Regions from separate parts of the Carnobacterium iners genome, predicted to be linked through region 1. Evidence: a T-box and tRNA genes for the amino acid it is inferred to sense, from the RefSeq annotation. Region 1 holds a T-box; the other holds one or more tRNA genes.

Region 1 (8,952 bases):
TAGCTGAACTAAAGGGGTGGAATAATCTTTCTTCAAATTTAATTCATCCAGGCGATGCTTTAGCTGTAAATAAATCAGGTGCTGAAATTGTGAAAAAATCGAACGAAGTAATAAATTCCAACAAAGGTATTGAAAAAATGTCCAATAAAGAATTTGTAAACTTTATTGGAGCTTACGCAGCAGAAGTAGCACCTAAAAACAATCTTTATGCTTCAGTAATGGTTGCTCAAGCAGCACTGGAAAGTGGGTACGGTAGTAGCAAGCTAGCAACAGCACCGAATCATAATTTATTTGGTATTAAGGGAAGCTACCAAGGCCAAACAGTCACAATGTATACTGACGAATATAGTGTCAAAGGTGGCTGGATTCGTCTTCCACAAAACTTTAAAAAGTATCCCTCTCATTCTGAATCATTACAAGATAATGCAAATCTATTAAAAAAAGGAACCAATTGGGATTCTAATTTTTATTCTGGTGCATGGATAGGTAATACAAGTAGCTATAGTGATGCTACAGCCTGGCTGCAAGGAAGATATGCAACAGATCCAAGCTATGCTTCAAAATTAAATAGAATTATTAAGGATAATAATTTAACTAGATTTGATAAAGGATACACAGGTGGAAATACATCTGATAAACCAACTACTATGCCGACACCAACACCAGAAGGCAACCCTTCTGACTCTGGTCAAACAGACTCAAATACAACAGTAACGTCAAATTACCAAGTTAAAAATGGTGACTCATTATGGGGTATTGCAGTGAGTAATAAGGTATCGGTAGCAAATTTAAAATCATGGAATAATTTGAAATCTGATGTTATCTATATAGATCAAAAGCTACTCATTAAAGAGACAGTTACGACACCAACACCAGAAGGCAACCCTTCTGACTCTGGTCAAACAGACTCAAATACAACAGTAACGTCAAGTTACCAAGTTAAAAATGGTGACTCATTATGGGGTATTGCAGTGAGTAATAAGGTATCAGTAGCAAATTTAAAATCATGGAATAATTTGAAATCTGATGTTATCTATATAGGTCAAAGGCTACTCATTAAAGAGACAGTTACGACACCAACACCAGAAGGCAACCCTTCTAACTCTGGTCAAACAGATTCAAACACAACAGTAACGTCAAGTTACCAAGTTAAAAATGGTGACTCATTATGGGGTATTGCGGCGAGCAATAAGGTATCGGTAGTAAATTTAAAATCATGGAATAATTTGAAATCTGATGTTATCTATATAGATCAAAAGCTACTCATTAAAGAGACAGTTACGACACCAACACCAGAAGGCAACCCTTCTGACTCTGGTCAAACAGACTCAAATACAACAGTAACGTCAAGTTACCAAGTTAAAAATGGTGACTCATTATGGGGTATTGCAGTGAGTAATAAGGTATCGGTAGCAAATTTAAAATCATGGAATAATTTGAAATCTGATGTTATCTCTATAGGTCAAAAGCTACTCATTAAAGAGACAGTTACGACACCAACACCAGGAGTAAACAAACCTGACTCTGGTCAAACAGACTCAAATACAACAGTAACGTCAAGTTACCAAGTTAAAAATGGTGACTCATTATGGGGTATTGCGGCGAGCAATAAGGTATCGGTAGTAAATTTAAAATCATGGAATAATTTGAAATCTGATGTTATCTATATAGATCAAAAGCTACTCATTAAAGAGACAGTTACGACACCAACACCAGGAGTAAACAAACCTGACTCTGGTCAAACAGACTCAAATACAACAGTAACGTCAAGTTACCAAGTTAAAAATGGTGACTCATTATGGGGTATTGCGGCGAGCAATAAGGTATCGGTAGCAAATTTAAAATCATGGAACAATTTGAAATCTGATGTTATCTCTATAGGCCAAAAGCTACTCATTAAAGAGACAGTTACGACACCAACACCAGGAGTAAACAAACCTGACTCTGGTCAAACAGACTCAAATACAACAGTAACGTCAAGTTACCAAGTTAAAAATGGTGACTCATTATGGGGTATTGCAGCGAGTAATAAGGTATCGGTAGCAAACTTAAAATCATGGAATAAGTTGAAATCCGATGTTATCTATATAGGCCAAAAGTTAATATTTCAATCTGTAACACAAAATGTGCCTATAAAAGAAAATGCAACAAAAATATATCGTGTTTTACCTGGTGACACATTATGGGCTATTTCAAAAAAAATAAATATTCCAGTAACAAAATTAAAAGAGTGGAATTATTTGAAAACAGATATTATTTTTGTTGGTCAGTCCATTTTAATTAAATAAAAACAAATGATTTGCTAGTAAAAGGGTTAAACTTAGAGAAATCTAAAGTTTGCCCTTTTTTATTTCTTTTTTTAAATATAAATTGGTATATTAGGCGGAGACGCTAACGTTGTGTCTATCGACAACTGGACAACACGTTTAAAACTGGAAGTTTAAGATATGTCACTTGTTGACGAAAAAAATTAAATCTGTAGGCGTTGCTGAAATTAATAAAGTTTCAGTCTATAACATTAAAGCTATTGTTGGAACTGAAGTACAATTCGTCTCTGATGAAATAATTAAATTAAGAAAACAATCTATTTAAAAAGACTTTGGAGTTCTAGCTTTAAAGTCTAGTTGTATGGTTTATCAGGACGAAATAGAGCTTAGTTACTTGTTTTCACAAATTTAATTTATTGCTTAATTATTTAATAAGATAATGTCTACGTGTAATTAAAAATCCTGTTTTTTTCTTCTTGCTCACGGGGTCTTTATTTGATAGAATAAGGTAAATAGTTAAATATAAAGAAAAGGAATAGTAGAAATCCTTCTTTTATAGAGAGTGCATGGATGGTGGAAATGCATAAAGAACATTATCGAACTCACCTTGGATGTAGCTTTACTGAAATGAACAGTAAGTAAAGTCGTAACGCCTGCGTTAAAGGTAAGAAGAGTCTATACGATAATGTGTAGAAAATTTAGGTGGTACCACGATTATCGACTGATCCAATCGTCCTATGAGTAACAGAGTAAATATCTGGACTCATAGGGCGATTTTTAATTTTATAGACAAAAAGAGAAAGAGGGATAAAAGTTATGAGTTTTAGTCATAAGAAAATTGAGAAAAAGTGGCAACACCACTGGAAAGAACAAAATACGTTCAAAACAACAGAAGATACAGAAAAAGAAAAGTTTTATGCGTTAGATATGTTTCCTTATCCGTCTGGTCAAGGATTACACGTTGGTCACCCTGAAGGATATACAGCAACAGATATTCTTTCACGGGTGAAACGTGCACAAGGATACAATGTTTTACATCCCATGGGCTGGGATGCTTTTGGACTACCAGCAGAACAATATGCTTTAGATACGGGAAATGATCCTGCTGAATTTACGGCGAAAAATATTGAAACGTTCAGACGTCAAATCAATTCATTAGGCTTTAGTTATGATTGGGAACGCGAGATTAATACAACGGATCCTGATTACTATAAATGGACTCAATGGATTTTTACTAAATTATATGAAAAGGGCTTAGCTTATGAAGCAGAAGTAGCGGTTAACTGGTGTCCAGAATTAGGAACTGTTTTAGCAAATGAAGAAGTGATTGATGGCAAAAGCGAACGTGGCGGGTATCCGGTTTTTCGTAAACCAATGAAACAATGGATGTTAAAAATTACGGCATACGCAGAACGTTTATTAGATGATTTAGAATTAGTCGATTGGCCTGAAAGTATTAAAGAGATGCAGCGCAATTGGATAGGCAAGTCTGTTGGAGCTACTGTTAAATTTTCTGTTCAAGATTCAGATCAAGAATTTACGGTCTTCACAACACGTCCAGATACACTATTTGGAGCTACTTATTGTGTTTTAGCACCAGAAAAAGAGTTGGTAGGTAATATTACTACTTCAGAACAAAAAGAGACCGTTGAAGCTTACCTTAAAAAAGTTAGCCTTAAAAGTGATTTAGAAAGAACAGATTTAAATAAGGATAAAACCGGTGTCTTTACGGGAGCTTATGCAATTAATCCAGTAAATAGCGAGAAAATGCCTATTTGGATTGCGGATTATGTTCTGGCTTCTTATGGTACGGGAGCTATTATGGCTGTGCCTGCGCACGATCAACGTGACTATGATTTTGCGAAAACATTTGATTTAACGATTACCCCAGTTCTTGAAGGCGGAGATATTGCAGAAGAAGCCTTTTTAGAAGATGGGTTACACATTAACTCCGATTTCTTAAATGGATTAGATAAAGAAACAAGTATCACTAAAATGAATAACTGGTTGGAAGAAAATAAAGTAGGTCACCCAGAAACAACATACCGTTTGCGTGATTGGTTGTTTGCTCGTCAACGCTATTGGGGAGAACCTATTCCAGTTATTCATTGGGAAGATGGAACATCTACTACTCTGCCTGATGAAGAGTTGCCATTATTGTTACCAAAAACAGAACACATAAAACCTAGTGGAACAGGCGAGTCACCATTAGCAAATATTAAAGAATGGGTAAATGTAGTCAATCCTATTACTGGTATGAAAGGTCGTCGCGATACAAATACGATGCCACAATGGGCAGGCAGTTCATGGTATTTCTTACGTTTTATCGATCCTGGAAATCCTGATATGCTAGCTGATCCTGAAAAACTGAAGGAATGGTTGCCTGTCGATATTTATATTGGTGGAGCAGAACATGCTGTATTGCATCTATTGTATGCCCGTTTCTGGTATAAATTTTTATATGATATTGGAGTTGTACCGACAAAAGAACCTTTCCAAAAATTATTTAATCAAGGAATGATTCTTGGAGAAAATAATGAGAAGATGTCTAAATCAAAAGGCAATGTTGTCAATCCTGATGAAGTTGTCGAAAAATTTGGTGCAGATACGTTACGGATGTATGAAATGTTTATGGGTCCATTAGATGCATCAATTGCTTGGGATGAAAATGGATTAGAGGGTAGCCGTAAGTTCTTAGATCGCGTTTGGCGCTTATTGGTTGATGAAGAAGGCAAATTACGCGATCGCATTACGACTATCAATGATGGTTCGTTAGATCTTGTTTACCATCAAACAGTAAAAAAAGTAACAGAAGATTTTGAACAGCTGCGTTTTAACACGGCTATTTCACAATTGATGATTTTTGTAAACGAAGCTTACAAAGCGAAAGCTTTACCAGTCGATTACGTAAAAGGGTTTGTTCAGTTGCTAGCGCCAATCGCACCTCACTTAGGCGAAGAGCTATGGTCTATGCTCAATACTAAGGACGAAGGTATTTCTTATGTAGTATGGCCAAGTTACGAAGAATCATTCCTAACACAAGACGAAATTGAAGTCGTTTTTCAATTAAATGGTAAATTAAAAGCTAAAGCTAAAGCGCCAAAAGAAATAACAAAACAAGAATTAGAAGATTTAGCTTTGAATAATGAAAAAATGAAAGAATCATTAGCAGGTAAAACGATTCGAAAAGTGATTGTTGTTCCTGGAAGATTGGTTAATATTGTAGCAAACTAAAATCGAGAAATAGAGGACTAAAATGGTGAGACAGTAGAGTCTTGTCGTTTTAGTTCTTTTGCTATCTTGAGAATACCTAAAACTAAACGTAAGATTTCATAAAATTACACAAGTGTCTCAGTAAAGAGATTGCAACCAAATTCGTAAAGAAGTAGAATAGACATTAGTACATAAAAGGATGAGAGTAGGGTATAAGAAATGTCAAAGGATAAAGTTGAAGAAAAAGGGCTAGTCAGCGAAAAAAGTTCAAGAGAGAAAATGGTCAGTGGATCTGCTTGGATGACCGGAGGCAGTATTTTATCCCGTCTGTTAGGCGCATTGTATATTATTCCTTGGATGGCATGGATGGGAAATCAAGAAGTAGCCAATTCTGCTAACGCACTGTACACGATTGGGTATACTCCGTACGCACTATTCTTAAATATTGCAACGGCCGGTGTACCTTCAGCAATTGCAAAGCAAGTATCGTATTATAATGCATTAGGGGAGTATAAAATCAGTCAAGATATTTACAAAAAAGGGTTGCAAGTAATGGCTGTCACAGGAGTTGCAGCAGCAGCATTGATGTATGTCATTGCTCCATTTATTGCTGCAAACAGTCCAACAGCATCGTTAAGTGACGGAACACAGGTTATTCGTTCATTAAGTTGGGCATTACTGATTATTCCTTGTATGAGTGTAACTAGAGGATTTATTCAAGGTCATCACACGATGGCACCTTCAGCTATTTCGCAATTTATTGAACAATTAGCTCGGGTCATCTTTATGTTGGCGGCTGTTTATCTGATTCGAATCGTATTTAATGGCGAAATTGTTGATGCTGTAACCGCCTCAACATTTGGTGCGTTTGTTGGTGCCTTATTCAGTATCGTCTATTTATTAACTATCATTCGAAAAAAGAAGCCAGAATTAGATTATAATTTAGCTCATAGTAAAAATAATATTAAGATATCAACAAATGAGATCTTTAAATCAATTATTAAGACTGCTATTCCATTTATTATTATTGGATCAGGTATTACTTTGTTCCAAATCATTGATCAATTTACCTTTGCACCTATTATGAAGACTGTATCAGAGTTGACAGCGAAACAAATAGAAAATAGTTATGCCATTGCAGCGGGCAACGCAAATAAATTGATTATGATCGTTATTTCGTTAGCGGGCTCAATGGCTATTACCTCTGTTCCACTGATTGCTGACTTACTAGCAAAAAAGAAAATGAAAGATGTGAGAAGACAGTTAAGTGATAGTATTCAACTTTTTTTCTTTATTATGTTGCCAGCAGCAATAGGAATGGCAGTTATTTCAAAATCATTGTATACCGTATTTTATGGGTATAGCGCATTTGGTACGGGAATTCTACAGTTATCTTCTTTCATGAGTATTTTTCTTGGGTTATTTGTTCTATTAGGTTCGACGCTTCAAGCAGCCGATCAAACAAAGCCAGCTTTAAGCGCGATGGGCATTGGATTAGTTGTGAAATTAGCTGTTCAATACCCGGCTTTATCGATTCTTGGCACATACGGTATGTTAGTATCCAATATAATAGGATTTGGTGTAACGGTCCTTTTAATGTTATGGGCTATGTATAAGATGACTAAATTAAATATTAACTTTTTATTGAGACGTCTATTACTCATGGTGTTAATCACAACAGGGATGGCATTGATTGTTTTTATTGCTCAAAAAGGGATAGCTATCTTCTTTGCACCGACAGATCGATTTGGTGCGTTAATCAATATGACAATATCCTCTTCTCTAGGTGGCATCTTTTATTTTTACGCGTCGTTAAAAACACGTTTAGCCGATCGCTTATTGGGTAGCAGAGTTCAAAGGTTGAGAACAAAATTAAAGATAAAATAAAAATGAGTAACGAAGACTAGCGGGCATATGGAAAACATAGTCAGCTAGTTCTTTTAATAGGAAGGAGTGAAATAAAAGAGATGCGCTTAGATAAATTTTTAGCACATACTGGTTACGGGACACGTAAATCGGTTAAAGAATTACTGAAAAGTAAAAAAATTACTGTAAATGAGTTGATAGTAAAAGACGGAAAGATTCATATTCAACCCGAAACAGACAAGATTCATGTTGCAGGAGAGAGAGTTGATTACCAAGAGTTTTACTATTTTATGCTGCATAAACCACAAGGTGTTATTAGTGCAACAGAAGATAATCTGCATAAAACCGTTATTGAATTATTAAAACCACAAGATCGATTGTCTAATCCTTTTCCAGTTGGGCGCTTAGATAAAGATACTGAGGGATTGCTATTGCTAACGAACGATGGCGCACTAGCTCATGAATTGCTTTCGCCTAGAAAAGAAGTCGATAAATGTTACGAAGCTATAATTGAAGGGTTGATTGGTGAAAAAGAAATTGAAGCTTTTGAAAAAAGCATTACATTAGAAGATGGATTTAGGTGCCGTCCTGCTAAACTGACAGTACTCTCAACAGATTTAGTTGCGCAAACAGCTAATATTCAAGTCATCATTCATGAAGGTAAATTTCATCAAGTCAAACGGATGTTTGAAGCGGTCGATCGAAAAGTTCAGTATTTAAAACGGCTGTCGATGGGACCGCTAGAGTTAGACAACTCTTTAAAGATTGGTCATTATCGAGCTTTAACGGCTGATGAACTAGCTCAATTAAAAGAATTCACAAAATAAAGAAGGCGGATAATTATCTAGCCTTCTTTATTTTGTACTAGATAATAGAAAAGTCTTTTAAGGTAACAGGTAGCTGTTTAATTAGTTGGGAGGGTAAGACAACGTATTGCTTTTGGGCTAGCTGATCACCAATATAGCTATGCAAAAAAACGCCAGCTAATACGCCTGATTTCAAATCTGGTAGCTGAGCAATTAAACTAGCCACTATACCAGCTAAAGTATCGCCCATACCACCAGTCGCCATTGCAGGATTGCCACCTTGATTTTGCCAACTGTCTTCTTCAAAATAAATTTCTGTTCGATGCTGTTTCAAAACGATGGTTGCGTGTAATTGCTTTTGTTTGACTTGATTTAGAATAGGGTTTTGTTTTGCAGGTTCCAATCCGCTTAGTCGCTCCCATTCTCCTAGATGAGGAGTGAAAATCGTCTGATCATTCGGAACAGCTAGGTCATGTTTAGCCATTAGAGTAATAGCAGAACCGTCGATGAGAACCCGTTGTTCTTTAGTGATTTCAGCTAAAATAAAACAAAGCAAATGAAGAGAATGATCCGAAGTTCCCATTCCAGGTCCGATAGCAATGACGGTAGCTTCTTTTAGTTGATTTTCGAGTTGTCGGTAGTCGTCCCAGTCGATCACCATAGCTTCTGGAAGTTGTGCGTGTAAAGAAATATGGTTCCTCTTAGCTGTAGCAACCGTGACCAATCCAGCGCCACTATAAACAGCAGCTAAAGCGGTTAGAATAATGGCTCCGCCCATTGATTCGTTGCCGCCAATTAGT
Region 2 (8,952 bases), 1.3 Mb from region 1:
TTTCCTTTGCGGATCAACTTCTCCTCTTTCTAGATGCCATGTTTAATTGACATTTCACTTATATCAAATGCTAAATTTGACATTGAATCCTTCCTTATGTTTAAGAATAGGCTATTTTTTACCAGGCTAAAATAAGTTGAGTCTCTTTATTTTTCCCTAGTCTGAGTCCTTTATACGTTAAAATAGCAAATAGGTCTTTTTTGCCTTATACTGGTAATAGGCGTTTTATTCAAACGTGGTAGTCAAATTATTAGAGGAGGCTTCACAAAAATGGAAGAAGAAACTGTTTTAAATTTTCTAAAACGACACGGTTTAGAATCGAAACAGGGGCAATCTATTTTAGCTGAAAAAGTACCATCTAAAGAAAATTGGCTTGTTTCTATTTTCAAAAAAAATAAACAAAAGTCCTATTGTATCAATTTTTCAAAGAATGAATTGGTTTTAATTCCTTTAGATCAAAAAACAAATTCCTTAAAAGAAGGTATTTATAATCAAGTACCATTAAGTGAAATTAAAAATCTTTATTTCGAAAAACCAGCCGCTGATAATAAACTAATTGTCGAATATCAAAATGACTCTAAACTAGCAGAACATTACTTTATTCCGCAAGAAAATGCTGCATCACCTTGGCACAGCAGAAATATGATGCACCTTATGGAGGAAATTGGGACCAAAAAAAAATAGATTGAAAAAAACGAGTGGGGGGAAATTTATCCCTTACTCGTTTTCTTTTATCTTTATCAATTGTAACCTTACTTATTTTGAATAACTTCAATCTTGTAACCGTCTGGATCTGAAATAAAGAAGTAATTTGCTGCTCCATCACTTAGTTCTTTCAAATCCGTTACTTCGTTGCCTGTTGCTTTGTATTCTTGATGTGTTGCTTTTAAATCGTCTACTCCGATAGCAATATGACCATAGCCATTTCCTAATTCGTAAGGTTCTGCTTGATCATAATTGTACGTTAATTCTAGCTCATAGCCGCCTTTTTTAATAGCTAAATAAACAAGTGTAAATTTCGAATCTGGATAATCTGCACGTCTAACTTGGTAAAAACCAAGTATATTGGTATAAAAATCCATTGATTTTTCTAAATCTTTTACTCTCACACACGTATGCAACATCGTTTTCGCCATTTTAAAAACTCCTTTTCTACTTTTTATTTATTCGTCATATACAACTCGATTGGTAAACCATCTGGATCTTTTAAGAACGTATATAAGCCTCCAGTAAACTCATCTAGACGAATCCTTTCTGTTGCAATGCCGTTTTGGTTTAATTCAGCTACTGTTTTATTAAGATCATCTACAGAAAAACAGAGGTGCCTTAATCCACGAGCTTCCGGGGTCGTCGGGCGTTCCGGTGGATTTGGAAAGGAAAATAATTCTATTTCGCTCTCTCCAATTTTCAAATCTAACTTATACGAATCTCGTTCTTTTCTATAATTTTCTCGAATGATTTCTAAATTTAGTATGTCTGTATAAAAATACTTAGACTTTTCATAATCTGATGCGATAATAGCCACATGGTGAATGCGATTCAGCTTCATTTTTTTATCCTCCAACGAAAGAAGACGAAACGATTTTCGCCCTCAACTCTAAGTTTTTAATTAAGACCGCAAGATTTTTTCAATTTCAGCTAATTCTGTTAATGTAAAATTAAGATTATCTAACGCTTTAACATTGTCTTCGATTTGACTAACTTTACTTGCTCCGATTAGGACACTTGTTACTTTTCCATCTCTTAAAATCCATGAAACAGCCATCTCAGCTAATGTTTGCCCGCGACGTTTTGCAATAGTATTCAAAGCCCTAGATTGATCTATTTTAGCATGAACTTTTTCTTCATCTAGAAAAATACTGCTTGAACGTCCTGCTCTAGAATCTTCTGGAATGCCACCAAGGTAGCGGTCTGTTAACATACCTTGAGCTAATGGACTAAAAGCGATAGAACCTAGTTTGTTTTCTTGTAAAACATCTTGTAAGCCATCCTCTATCCAACGATTATACATACTGTATGATGGTTGGTGGATAATAAACGGAGTTTTAAGATCTTTAAATATTTTTGTAATTTCTGTTGTTTGTTCAGCAGAATAATTAGAAATACCGATATACAAAGCTTTACCTTGACGAACCATTAAATCTAAAGCTTGAGCTGTCTCTTCAAAAGGAGTATCTGGATCTGGACGGTGAGAATAAAAAATATCTACATAGTCTAGCCCCATACGATTTAAACTTTGGTCAATACTAGCTGTCAAATTCTTTTTAGAACCGAATTCACCATAAGGTCCTGGCCACATATAGTAACCTGCTTTACTAGATATGATTAATTCATCACGGTAAGGAAGTAAATCTTTTTTTAGTATGTGACCAAAATTTTCTTCCGCACTGCCTGCAGGAGGACCATAATTATTTGCTAAGTCAAAATGAGTAATACCTAAATCAAAAGCACGGTGAACCATTTTACGACTATTTTCAAATAAATCGACATCACCGAAATTATGCCACAGTCCTAGTGATAAAGCTGGTAATTTTAATCCGCTATTTCCCACACGATTGTAAATCATTTTTTCATAACGATCTTCTGCTGCTTGATACATTGAATCACTCCGCTTCTTTCAATTATTTACTATACTTTTTTATTATATCGTTTCCATATATAGATAACAACCGATGTGATTAGCTTATTCAGTCTGAGTAAATATTTAGATAAAAAGACATCCACTGAATGAACTAAAATTATAGTCCACTAATGTAAATGTCTTTTTATTTTATTAACTTAGTAACGCAATAGCCAATGCTACAACAATTCCAAATATAAATTTATTTATTGAATCTACGCTAACGTCAATTTTTTCATAAAGTAAATCTTTGTATAAGACTTTTTTTACATTTGCTTGTTCCTCTGTTTTTGATAAATCAACATTTTCTATTTCTTCCAAAATGAGACTCTCCAATCTGGACTACTATTTTTATTTTTTAACAATGTATTTACGGACATCAATAGAAATAGCTAAAATGATAATTAGTCCTTTGATGATGTACTGAAGATAAAGACTTACGCCGACAAATATCAAACCTTAGTTGACAAACTAATTATTCCCTAGAATAAACTTGATAAGGGAGAAGGATTGAAATTCCTGTATCATCGCATTCATAGTCTGTGCCTTCAATATAATCTTTGCCCTGAGTAGCGTTTAACTCTAATGCACAAATAGCTTCTGCCATTCCTACTGCAACTTGTTTAACGGTACCTGACATATAGTTTTTAGCAATTAAATCTACTGCTTCATCTGTAGCATCTACGCCAAATACGGTAATATGTTTGTCACCGCCCTTGTTGTAACCAACAGATTGCAATGCAGAGGTTACACCAGATGCCATTGAATCATTATTCACTAAAACAACTTCGACGTTATCGCTTCCACGAGATAACCAAGCTGTATTCGCTTTATCTGCATCCCAGTTTGCTACTTGTTGTCCAATTTCATTTACTTCAATACCTACATCTTTAATCGTTGATACCGCAGCTGAAGCTAACAATTTTTTAAATTTACTCATTTTCCGAACCTCCAACTAATTTATTCCCCTTACATGTAAACGTTAACTTTTTAAGCAGTAAAGAATTATTTGATATGATACTGTTTTTGTTCAAAATGATACGATGTTTATTTTTCACAAAAAAAAAGTAGATTTCTCTACTTTTTTACACATTTCATACAATTTATCTTAGTGAATCTTTTTTTTACTTAACTGATAAATCCCCATAAAGCATAAAACCATTAAGGCTAATCCAATCAGGGCAAAGGGTAATCCATTTGCTGTAGTTAAATCATTTAACGCATCGGTATTGTACATAATGGCAAAAGGCGAAGCTAATACTAAACCTAAAATACCACTGTACGTTAACGAACTATAATGCTTAAATAAATACTCAATGACTTTACTAATTAAAAAGATTCCAATTAAAACACCAACACCAAAAACACTTAAGATAATAAAATTAGGTAAAAGAGATACCATATCTCCGGCTCGTAAAGCATCAATAAAACTCGTAATCGTATTGATAATAGAATAATAGTACCCTAAAATCATTAAAACTAATGAACCACTCATACCCGGAACAATCATTGTTGCCGAAGCGATAATACCAATAAAGAAGAGTTTTATCATACTAACTGGTGTAATTGCAATAGCTTCAAAAGAAGACTCAACTCCTTGAAACATAGGTAAAACAGCTACTAATGCAAACATAATAATAAAAACAACTAAGTGACTAATGGTTAGCTTTTCGTTCTTCATTTTTAATCCTGCTTTAAAAGAGACCCATAAAACGGGAACTCCACCTAATATTAACCCAACAAAAGCTAATGCTGTTGGAAGTGTGTACTGACTTAATAAAAATTCAATGGTGTACGTGAACGCAACGATTCCAAATGCAGCACCAATCAAGATAGGCAACAGTGTTTTTAAACTAGCCTTCCAATTCTTAAATAACTGACTAATTGAAAAGATCATACGATCATAAATTCCAAGCGAAACCGCCATCGTTCCTCCACTTACTCCGGGTATAATATTTGAAATCCCAATGACCATTCCTTTAAGTATATCTATTAAATAATTCATATTCATCCTCATTTACTATATAATTTGCTACTTTAACATAATAACAGAAGTAAGCTATCAAGTGAAATTAAAAAAGAATTAAGAATTTCTATTTTTAGTCTTTTTTTTTATTAGGGATAATAGGGAGAAAATGGAAATAAAAATTTCTGTTTATTTGGCTAGTACATATTTTTTTGTAATCCATTCGACTTCAGTAAAAATGGGTTCAGCTATTTTTTATTGTTTGCCCGATCAAGAGCTACTTACTTGTCTAATAGATTTAAACATATGGCTTCACTTCTTTACTGCTGATAAATTAAATTAATAACTCTTTTTCTTTGAATGTTTCACAGACTTTAATTGGCGATTCTCCAAAATATTTTTTAAGGCAATAAGAAAAATAATGCTGATCGGTATAAACAGAATCTACTGCTGCTTCAAGTACTTTGCAATCTGTCGTCAACAAATACTCTTTAACCTTTTCCATTCGGATTTTTATTAGTGCATTTGTAAAAGAAAATGGGATTTCTTTTACAATACTATCTTTGTATAAATCAATCGTTTCTTTTGTATATGATAGCATCAAAACAATATTAGCTGTGAAATTAAACACTTCGCTATTTTAGTACTTATTAAAGATTCGACGGATAACATTTGCTAGCGAGAACTTCATCATCTCCAAGTTATGATTGTCCAACTGACTCTTTCTAAAACTTAGTTTATCAATATTGACATTTAATATTACTTGTCGATTTCCTTTTAGATTTAATCGATAGGTCTCAACTAATTTTTTTATTTCTTCTCCAGGAATGTCTTTATAGTTATACGTAATCAATGAAACTAAAAAGGACATTTTAATTCCTTAAAATTTTTCTAAGTAATTTGTTTCTATTCTATCCAAATCATTCACTTCTCTTTTTTTCATCCAACGCTTCATGAACCTTTTCAAGCATACATTCTAAATCGCTTATCGAAATAGGTTTCAATAAATATTCAATAATATTTAATTTTATTCTACTTATTGCATAGTCAAAATCATTATGACCACTTAGAAAAATAATTTTAACAGATAGATGTTTTTCTCTTATCCGTCTAGATAATTCAATCTCATCCATGACTGGCATCCATATATCTGCGATAAGAATATCTGGCCCATATTTTTCCATTACTTCTAGGGCCTCTTCGCCATTACCAGCTTCTTCCAGTATAAAAAAGCCTTTCTTTTCCCACTGCACTAATTCAATAATGGATTGTCTTATGTATTGTTCATCATCTACTAAAAGAATAGAATACACTTTGTCATCGCCCGTTTTCAACTTATTAATTTTCTTTAAGTATTCGCTTACATTTATTGGGTAACAACCTTTTTTTATTTTGTAGTTCCTTAATCTTCTTAGGTTTTTTAAGTATTTGGCAATAAAAATAGAACTCACTAATTGTATCATCAGTTGAGCTCTGCCACTTTACCTTTTTATATTATGCGGCCGAGAAGACTCGAACTTCCACCGGGGATACCCCGACCAGCCCCTCAAGCTGGCGCGTCTGCCATTCCGCCACGACCGCATTATTTTCGTTACCTGGTTGGATAGATAGCTATTAAAAAAACAGCTTGTTTCTTATACTAATCACTATACAATTACATGAGTGAATTTGCAATAGGTAAAATGAGTCATAAAAAACTTAAAATACGTCTCATAACTATTTATTGACATTAAAAAAGTAGCAGTCACTTGACTAAAACAAAATCTTAGCATGATTCTTTGGGTTTATTAATAGGAATACAATTTAGCTATAATATAGTAGAATTATCCTCTAAATTTCAATCGTTTTACTTTTTTCTAAATACTTTATCTAATAAAAATAAACGCCACATAAAAAATGTGTGGCGTTTATTTTTACTTATGTGCTACTTGAACATGAGAAGTTGAAGCACTCACTCGAATAGCTTGATTTATCTCAGGATAATTTTTAAGTCTAATATTCTTTATCATTACTTCACTTGCTCTGTATTGAATTGAAATAGCTCTATTTCTAGAATCTATTGGTAAATTTGATTGTGCTTTAGCAAAAAAATGATTGATTGCTACTTTTTGATAAGCTGATATGACGAGAGCTCTTTTTGTAGAGTTAGCATAGAGGCTTATTTCTTGAGGAAAGTAAGAAGCAAGAAACGTTCCGCGTATTCCAAAAGCTGAAAAACTTGCTTCATCAGTTGAAAGATGGTGTCCAATATGTCTAAAATTATAGGAACGATTATCACAATAAGAAAAATGACCAATAATTTGGGTATCTGTAGCTGCCGAACTTGTTTTATGAGCTTTTATTTCTATACCCCCAAAACAGTAGGCACTTAAATTATTAACTAGTGTTACATGTTGAGAGCCATCATCTATTTCTATCCCATTAGAATTAGAAAAGCCTTTTTTATGTGCGCGTCCACTTGGATGGTGTAGAAAACAATTAGAAATTAAAATATCATCGCTATGATGTGTTGTAATACCATCGTCGCCAAATCCAAAAGACTCTACTTGATCTACCCAAACATACTGGCTTCCAAGACGCGAACGCTTGCCATCTCCTAAATAACTGTAAAAAGCTGAGGTGACATCAACACCATGTAGACCCGGGTTTTTTACTGTCACGTTTCGAACTAAAGCAAAACGAACATGAGCTAATGTGAGTCCACTTGAACTAGTCCCACCTGATGCTGTTCTTTGGCTACCTGAAATTCGCTTATGGTTCCAATCTAATGTTAAGCCTTCAATTCGAATGTGGCTATTCCCTTTTAAATAATGACGATTTGTCAGTAGCTTTGCTCTTTTAGGTGCAGAACCAGAAAGGATCAAGTGCGTTTGTTCTGTCCCGCTCCCAATCAACTCTATATAAGAGGGCAATTTAATGCCATCTACACAATATTTTCCTGGTGGAATAACGACACAGCGAAATCCTGATGAAACAGCTTTTTCAAAAGCTTGCGTACAATCTGTGATGCCGTCGCCAACCGCACCGTAGTCTATGACAGACACCACCCTAGTTCGGTTACTTAAACGAACCATTGCTTGATCTAGTTGACCTTTCCATTCAGGGGAAACGTCCCATTCGTTCGCAAGGCTCACTGCACGAGAGGTTGTAAAATCTGTTTTTCTTTTAGTTAAAAAAGAATCTATTAACCAATCTTTTTTAATTTCTTCTGGTTCAACTAATCCACTTAATAAGGTAAATTGTTTGTCTGTTTCATTAATCGCTTCCTGTTTAGCTGCTTTTTTATTGTAGTCTGGAAAAGTTTTTGTTAATAGTTCTTGAATAGCTGTACTTTGATACATTCTATCACCTCATATTCTGATAGGTTAAAAAAATTATTAGTCTACTATCTAAAGTTATTGCTGCAAATCCTGTAAAATTAATTTGCCTTTGCATTTTCCGCAAACAAATTTTTTTGTATTAAAACGACGTTGTCTACGAATAATTATTTGACAGCTTTTACATTGATAGAGCCATATTTTTTTTTCATCGCTAGTTATTTTTACTGATTGAACAAATCGACTCCCACCTGTTTGTTTCAGCAATACCTTAAAATCGTTGTCTTTATGTTGATAACCTTTTCCAGCAAGATGCAAATGGTAATGACATAGTTCATGTTTAATAACCTTTATAAATTCTAGCATGCCAAATGCTTCTAAAATTTTCAGATTAAAGTCTAAATTATGTGATTTCAGATGATACCGTCCACCCGTTGTGCGTAAACGACTATTAAAAGTAGCAACGTGTTCAAATGGTTGTTTAAAATAAACTATGGATATTTCTTCTACCAATTTTTGTAATTCAACTTGTTTCAAACTTATTTCTCCATTCCTCTTTCATAGGACTAGCATCTCCTTAGACTAGACATATTTGCTACCTTCTCTGATACTTCATTTTGAAAGTTTCCCTTTGTGTGTTTCAATAAACGCTCTTACCCATTTTGGATTTTCTTTACTTTAGTCTCTTAGTACCCAGCCAATTGCTTTATTAATAAAAAAATTCATCTTAACCAAAGTTATGAATGATCGTTTCTTCTAAAAGCTCTTTATTCATCTTTTCTTTTCTGAGAAGTTGATGATCAATTGTAACTCTCCTTAATCAGATGTTTTCGTCAAAGCTCTATAGAATCATTGCTTTGTTTAACTCCGGATAATTATAGCCAGACAACCTACCACTCTATGAAGTCCATCTACTGTATCCCACCATGATTTGTTTACTATTAATACATTAATTTTCTCACTATCTGCTAAACTAGAAAGTCTTTTATCGTGTTTAAATAATCTGTAGCAACATACTAAGCTTCTCTGTATGATTTTCCCCAGCACTC

Evidence for each region. The T-box of region 1 lies ahead of leuS (leucine--tRNA ligase). A T-box ahead of a tRNA ligase gene usually reads a tRNA of that ligase, here a tRNA-Leu.
Region 2: it has a tRNA-Leu gene. The T-box ahead of leuS (leucine--tRNA ligase) is inferred to sense a tRNA for this amino acid. The anticodon was not compared.

Annotation. Positions count from the first base shown of each region.
Region 1 covers NZ_FXBJ01000002.1:37,477-46,428, reverse strand. Annotated here, with positions in the region: gene B9Y54_RS00315 (LysM peptidoglycan-binding domain-containing protein) at 1-2,288, shown strand, start outside; gene B9Y54_RS12595 (hypothetical protein) at 2,455-2,592, shown strand; T-box leader at 2,784-3,008, shown strand; gene leuS (leucine--tRNA ligase) at 3,084-5,501, shown strand; gene B9Y54_RS00300 (putative polysaccharide biosynthesis protein) at 5,700-7,367, shown strand; gene B9Y54_RS00295 (pseudouridine synthase) at 7,448-8,173, shown strand; gene B9Y54_RS00290 (NAD(P)H-hydrate dehydratase) at 8,211-8,952, opposite strand, start outside.
Region 2 covers NZ_FXBJ01000002.1:1,356,320-1,365,271, reverse strand. Annotated here, with positions in the region: gene B9Y54_RS06665 (hypothetical protein) at 271-684, shown strand; gene gloA (lactoylglutathione lyase) at 753-1,136, opposite strand; gene gloA2 (SMU1112c/YaeR family gloxylase I-like metalloprotein) at 1,160-1,549, opposite strand; gene mgrA (L-glyceraldehyde 3-phosphate reductase) at 1,610-2,599, opposite strand; gene B9Y54_RS12330 (hypothetical protein) at 2,774-2,941, opposite strand; gene B9Y54_RS06645 (substrate-binding domain-containing protein) at 3,096-3,560, opposite strand; gene B9Y54_RS06640 (DUF368 domain-containing protein) at 3,729-4,625, opposite strand; gene B9Y54_RS06635 (helix-turn-helix domain-containing protein) at 4,921-5,217, opposite strand; gene B9Y54_RS06630 (hypothetical protein) at 5,227-5,457, opposite strand; gene B9Y54_RS06625 (response regulator) at 5,507-6,049, opposite strand; tRNA gene B9Y54_RS06620 (tRNA-Leu) at 6,084-6,167, opposite strand; gene B9Y54_RS06615 (glycosyl hydrolase family 28-related protein) at 6,500-7,927, opposite strand; gene B9Y54_RS06610 (SprT family protein) at 7,982-8,440, opposite strand.